Teredinibacter turnerae T7901: one gene and its partner. The protein of the gene in region 2 interacts with the protein of the main gene of each other region in a pairwise test. Links are inferred from orthologs where the notes say so. Each region holds a gene or a part of one and is shown on either strand. Other genes may lie near its edges.

What was found.
Region 1: the proteins of lysA (region 2) and TERTU_RS19685 interact in binary tests that used the Escherichia coli proteins (3 or more experiments, as listed by UniProt). The link is inferred for Teredinibacter turnerae T7901 from one-to-one orthologs.

What each region holds. Positions count from the first base shown.
Region 1 is NC_012997.1:4,905,747-4,908,986, forward strand. Bases 206-3,119 are described here. They hold TERTU_RS19685 (response regulator transcription factor), read left to right. Parts: upstream 206-1,271; coding sequence 1,272-1,967; downstream 1,968-3,119. Other genes in these bases: TERTU_RS19675 (DUF6316 family protein), read left to right, coding at 290-511; TERTU_RS19680 (Spy/CpxP family protein refolding chaperone), read right to left, coding at 677-1,141; TERTU_RS19690 (sensor histidine kinase), read left to right, coding at 1,967-3,119. Also shown: TERTU_RS19670 (divergent polysaccharide deacetylase family protein), read left to right, coding at 1-24; more of TERTU_RS19690, read left to right, coding at 3,120-3,240. UniProt on the Escherichia coli protein: Response regulator member of the two-component regulatory system CpxA/CpxR which responds to envelope stress response by activating expression of downstream genes including cpxP, degP, dsbA and ppiA.
Region 2 is NC_012997.1:4,615,494-4,618,693, reverse strand. Bases 130-3,003 are described here. They hold lysA (diaminopimelate decarboxylase), read right to left. Parts: upstream 2,263-3,003; coding sequence 997-2,262; downstream 130-996. Other genes in these bases: TERTU_RS18520 (hypothetical protein), read right to left, coding at 2,781-3,003; lptM (LPS translocon maturation chaperone LptM), read right to left, coding at 2,272-2,445; dapF (diaminopimelate epimerase), read right to left, coding at 167-997; TERTU_RS18535 (DUF484 family protein), read right to left, coding at 130-170. Also shown: more of TERTU_RS18535, read right to left, coding at 1-129; more of TERTU_RS18520, read right to left, coding at 3,004-3,191. UniProt on the Escherichia coli protein: Specifically catalyzes the decarboxylation of meso-diaminopimelate (meso-DAP) to L-lysine. Is not active against the DD- or LL-isomers of diaminopimelate.

The DNA of each region.
Region 1 (3,240 bases), 290 kb from region 2 along the record:
GACTCAACCGCCCACCCCCGTTAATCGACCGCTTATCCTCAGCCAATTCAGTTGGCGCGCGACTTCACACTTGTTTTGAGACGATGATCACATTTTCACCGAAATTGAGCTGCATCCATATGCGCCCTGCCTATAATTTCGCCTAAGGCAGACATGAATGTGTCATTTTGGCGCGTGCGCGCTGGAGTTTTATCCCGTGTTGGCATGTAGATCGGACGCGCCAAAGCATGTTGCCCGTGGGGATTGAGAGTTATCGATCAGGGATCGATGTCAAACAAGGAGACAGCTTATGAACAGAACTGGTGAAGAAGGTACCGTGCCTTCGCGTTCCAAACGCTTTTTTGAGAAGGGAGATTACTGGTACTACAGCACCCGCGAGGGCGTCGATATTGGCCCTTTCGATACGCTGCACGAAGCTGAAGTGGGTGCCAGTGATTTTATCGACTTTATCATCCACGCCGAGCCCACCATTCGCGAAACCCTGGGCCGTTATTCAAGTCGCGCCGCCTGAAGCGCGCAATCATAATAATTCTGAGCGGGAGAATTTTTCTCCCGCTTGTTTAGCACGAAGAAACCCGTTAGGTAGTCCATCGTTCCGAACCACCCGTCACGGTGCAACACGCGTTATTTGTCGCACAACGACGGGTTTTCCCGCCTTATAAACGCGATTACAATTCTACTCATCTGCCTCCGAGCGCCAGCCACCGCGACCGCGTTTACCCATTCGGCTTTTCATATCCTGCCATTTTTCCAGTTGTTCCGGGGTGAGAATTTCGCGCATTTTGGCCTGCATTTCCGCATGGAAATACACCCGTTGCTTGGCTGAGTCCGCTGCCTGTGCCGCGAGCGCATCCAACTGGGTTTGATAATCCGCAGCGGATGGGTCGAGCTGTGACAGCGCCGCAGGGTTGCCGAGACCGCGCTCACCGCGCGCCGCAGCGTGCTCGTCGCGCAAGGCTTGGATTTGCGCCTTTTGTTCGGTCGTCAGATCCAGGGCGTACTCCATCATCTCCAGCCCGCGGCCTTGGAAACCGCCACCACCGCCCTTGCCACAACCACCCTGTCCTGGGCCCATAGCCATAGCGCTAGCCGCCATAGAAATAAGCCCGGCGCCAATCAGTGCTTTACATTTTGCTTTCATCATTGCCTCCTTCACGTGGCGTTGTTTGATGGGTCCCAGTATGCTCGCCGGCAATGCTAAGTAGGGTTACGCCGCGGTAAAGTTACGTAAAGGACTCGCAGGTGGGCATTAAAGCCGTTACATTGTGGATATGGAAAATTTACCTCTCATTTTACTGGTCGACGACGATCAAGAACTTTGCGACCTCATCGGCGAATATCTCACCGCTGAAGGCTTCGCCGTAGACAAAGCCCACAGTGGCCAAAGTGCGCTCACGCGCCTCGCCTCGCCGCCGGAATGCCAGCTGATCGTGCTGGATATTATGATGCCGGGGCTGTCCGGGCTGGATGTACTGCAGCGGCTGCGACCAAGCAACAGCACCCCGGTAATTATGTTGACCGGTCGTGGTGATGACATTGATCGCATATTGGGCCTCGAAATGGGCGCCGACGACTACCTGGCTAAACCCTGTAACCCGCGTGAGCTGGTTGCTCGGGTACGCGCTATCCTGCGCCGCACTCAAAACCCAACCAGCGGGGATCAACACCTGCTGGACGTAGCCGGCATTCAGCTCAGTCCAGCGGATATGCAAGCCAAAGCACTCGGCACACCACTGCAGCTCACCGGAGCCGAGTTCAACACCCTTAAAGTGTTGATGCAGCACCCGGGACAAACCCAGACCAAGGCATTTCTTACCGAGCAGGTACTGCATCGCCCCCTCACCGCCTACGACCGCAGCATTGATGTGCACGTCAGCCGGATACGCCAAAAACTGGCCAACGCGGGCATTCACGATATTATTCGCTCCGTTCGAGGGGTCGGTTACCAACTATTGTCCGCAGACTGATGCCCAATTTCGGTTTTAGCAAAATATTCTGGAAAATATTTCTCACCTTCTGGCTGGTGAATCTGGCGGTCATCTTTGCCGCCAGTTTCACCATCGTAAGCAACATGGAAGCGACGCGAATCACCAATTTGCATGAGCAGATGGCGCGTCGTTTTGCCGAACAAATCATCGATCGCGTCGAAAGTGGCGAGCCTATGCCGCGCTTCCGCCGTTTCGGCGGGCCCGGCCCCAAGCGCGGTGAGGAACCGTCGCCGCGACTGAACATCACGCGCGCAGACACTAACACACCGGTATTCCAACACCGCTTCAGGTTTCAAACCGAAGAACGCACGCTGCAATTTCAGGTCACCAGCGCCGCCGGCACGCTCTATAACGTAGAAACGCAACTCCCGCGCAAACCGCTGTTTATGAAGGACATGCTGCAACGCCTGCGGTCCACCCAATTTGTGTTAATTCTGATCGCCTCGACCTTGGCCAGCGCGCTGCTAAGCTGGTCGATTGCGCGCCCACTGAAAAACCTGGGCGCGCGCTCGCGCGAAGTGGCAGGAGGGAATCTTGACGCCCGCCCGGATAAAAAACTGCTTCAGCGCGGCGATGAAATTGGCGAATTAGCGCGGGATTTGGACCATATGATTCACCAGGTCGCTACCAGTATTAACGGGCAACGTCAACTTCTGCACGATGTTTCACACGAGCTACGCGCTCCGCTGGCCCGTTTGCAAGCCGCCGCCGCGCTCGTGGAAAAAAAACCCGAATCTCCGCAATACATCGCCAAAATTCATCACGAATGCGACCGCATGAATGTCCTCATTCAACAGATTCTCGACTATGCTCGCTTCCATGAACTGCCGGAAGATCGCGAAACAGCATCACTAACTGACTTAGTAGACGACGTATGTAGCGATATTCGCTTTCGCTACCCTGAGCATCAAATTCAAATAGACACTGCCACCACTCGCCAGATCTACTACACCGGATTTCTGGATTCCCTGCAAAAAGCCTTAACCAATTTTCTCGACAACGCCTGCAAATACTCGCCACCAAACAGTCTCGTGCACATACAATTGAGCGAGCAGGAACATACAACAACCGTAGAAATTTGCGATAGCGGCTGCGGTATCGCACCAGAACACCTGGCGCGCGTTACAGAACCGTTTTTTCAAACTGCAGCAGAGAACTCGCAAAAAGGGTTTGGCCTTGGCTTAAGCATCGCGCGTCGCGCCATCGAAAAAAACGGCGGCAAATTGGATTTTGGCAACCGCGCGGAGGGCGG
Region 2 (3,200 bases):
ACCGCGACCTGGCGTTCCACCAGCGAAACGGCCTTGCCGCTTTCATGTGGAAGTTGAAGCTCGCTGAGCAAATCGAGATGCCGATTAAAAAAATCGAGATTGGTTTTTAAGTAGTGGGCGACCTGCTTTTCGGTGAGGCGCTCTTTTTTATCCGTAATGGACTCGCTCATAGTTTAACCTGTCCATGAAATACAGCTTTGGCTGGCCCCGTCATCATAACAGGCTTTTCTGCGCCCTCCCATGTGATGCTGAGGCTGCCGCCGGGGAGATGAACTGCAACTGTAGTGTCGAGCAACCCGCGGACAATGCCGCTGACGACTGCAGCGCAGGCTCCAGTGCCGCACGCAAGCGTTTCTCCAACGCCGCGTTCAAACACCCGGAGTTTAACTTCTTGGCGGGAAATTAATTCCATAAAGCCGGCGTTGACTCGGTTTGGAAATTGCGCATGAGTTTCAATTTGTGCCCCCAGTGTTTTTACCGGGAAGCTGGCCAGGTTATCCACGAGCGTGACCGCGTGCGGATTACCCATGGAAACGGCGCTGATAGTAATTTCCATGTTGTCCAGCTGGAGCGGATATTCGGGCTGCTCGTGCGGTGTCACAAACGGAATTTGCGCGGGCGCCAGCACAGGTACACCCATATTGACCGTGACCTGGTTGTCGTCAAGCACATGCAGCCGCAACAGCCCCGCTGCCGTCTCCACAACAATGTCTGACTTCGCTGTCAGTTGTCGCTGCCGCACAAATACCGCAAAACAGCGAGCGCCGTTGCCACAGTTTTCTACTTCGCTGCCGTCGTTATTGAATATACGGTAACGGAAGTCTGCGTCTGGATTGTCTGGAGACTCAACAACCAGTACCTGGTCGCAACCGACACCAAAATGGCGGTCAGCCAACTTGCGGGCGCGCTCGGGTGTTATGGTGACTTTCTGGCTGATAGCATCGATCATGACAAAATCGTTGCCCAGACCATGCATTTTGGTGAACCGCAAACGCATCAGCTAGGGTCCTCGCTACCTAATAGCTGCTCACCGCGAACCAAATCGGCAAAGGTTTCGCGGGCGCGAATAAGGTGATGTTTGTCGCCGTCGACCATGATTTCGGCAGCTCGGGTACGGCTGTTGTAATTGGAGCTCATGGTAAACCCGTACGCGCCACTGGACATTAGAGCAAGTACGCTGCCTTCGTGGAGCGCTAATGCGCGATCCTTGGCCAGCCAGTCTCCGGTTTCGCACACAGGCCCAACCAGATCCCATTGCTGGGTGGGTTCGCTTTCTTCGGGCGCAATCACCGGAAGTACGCGCTGCCAAGCCTGGTAAAGCGAGGGGCGGATGTTATCGTTCATCGCAGCATCAATTATTGCGAAATTTTTGTGCTCAGTTGGCTTTAAGTAAAGCACTCGGGTGAGTAGTACGCCGGCGTTCGCGACGATTGAGCGCCCGGGCTCGAACATCAGTGCGACCGCGCGATCACCGAGTTTGGCAATAACCTGCCCGACATAGTCTGCGGGCGAAGGGGGTTGCTCGTTGTTATAGGTTACGCCCAGGCCGCCACCGAGATCCAGATGGCGGATAGTGATGCCTTCTTCCGCGAGCTGATCCATCAGCGCCAGGACACGGTCCAGTGCATCCATAAACGGGGCTAGCTGAGTTAACTGGGAACCGATATGACAATCGATCCCAACCACGTCGATCCCATCCAGGCTGGCCGCCCGACGGTAGACGTCAAGTGCTGTCTGAATATCAACGCCAAATTTGTTTTCTTTCAGGCCGGTGGAAATATAAGGGTGGGTGTTGGCATCCACGTCCGGGTTAACCCGCAGGGATACACGTGCCGTAGTACCCATCGCTTGCGCAACCTGCGCAAGTGTTTCCAGTTCCGCTGCCGATTCCACGTTAAAGCAGGCAATCTGCTGTTGCAGCGCGAAGCGCATCTCCTCAGCTTTTTTACCTACACCGGAGAAAATCACACGATCGGCGCTACCGCCGGCGGCGAGTACCCGCTGAAGCTCACCCTGAGAAACGATATCAAAGCCCGCGCCTTGTTGCGCAAGCACCTGAAGCACCGCGAGGCTCGAGTTAGCCTTGACTGCGTAACAGATCATACCAGGGTGCGCGCCGAGCGCACTGGCGTAGGCCTGGTAGGATTGTTCAATGGATGCGCGGCTGTACACGTAGCAGGGCGTGTCGTAAGTATCGGCGATAGCGGAGAGTGTACAACCCTCCACCGTGAGCTGATTATCGTTGTAACTGAAGTGCGCCATGGTATCTATTTATTCCTGAGCCGATGCGTTGCTTGTATTGGTGACTTCACTGGTGGAGCTTGCTGGGGCCTCGTCAGGTTTATCTGGAAGTCGTAACGGGCCGCTCTGACCGCAAGCCAGAAGCGTGCTAGTGGTTGCTGCCAACAGGACGAAACGAGTCCAGGCGGCGAAACGGTCAAGCATGGTTGGGCTCCCTGTGCCAGATTGCTAAAACAGGCGAGTATATAACGGATCGCGGTATCCGCCTAACTCAATCACCGCGAGAAAGCAGGTGCCAAGGGTAATCCGGAATTCCACTGGAAAACGCATAAACGCTTAGCGGAAAGTCTATTTGAAAACGCGACGGCTCAAAGCCCTGCGAGCTTATCGGTAACTTGCAAGCGGTTCTTCGCCGAAATGTTTGATTAAGAGGAGGGGCGTGGTATCACTTCGTTTAAGACTGTTACATTTTTTTGGGTTGGGAGTGGCCGCTAAAGCGGGCGGCCAACCATCCTTACTCAGACATGAGGTTTGTTCGCTTACAGGTAGTTGCCAAGGTCCTCTTCCATGATTTTACGGGGCGCGCCGGCATTTTCGACTTGCTGGGTTTTGGTTTTACAGTCGCGCGCGCGTGCGGCATCTGCATAGGCATTGTGAGCGAGAACATACCCGACAGTAGCGACTGTCTCCACGACTAGTTGACGTCCTATCGCAAACAGCACAGCTTTACATTCGTCGCCCCCGCATTCGCCAACTGTTGCTGGCAGGTTTCCCCCACTGCGGTCTTGCAGTATCACCAGCCCTTGGCCGGGTGTTGGATCGGGTGCAAGTGTCGCATAGGCCGTCGCTGTGCCGCACTCTTGGTCAACTATGACTCGGGTTTTCGGTGATACAAAAACGCATGCGTTGAGCGTTGGTAACGCAGCTAAAGCCAGGAAGAGTTTTTTCATTGTAAAGCC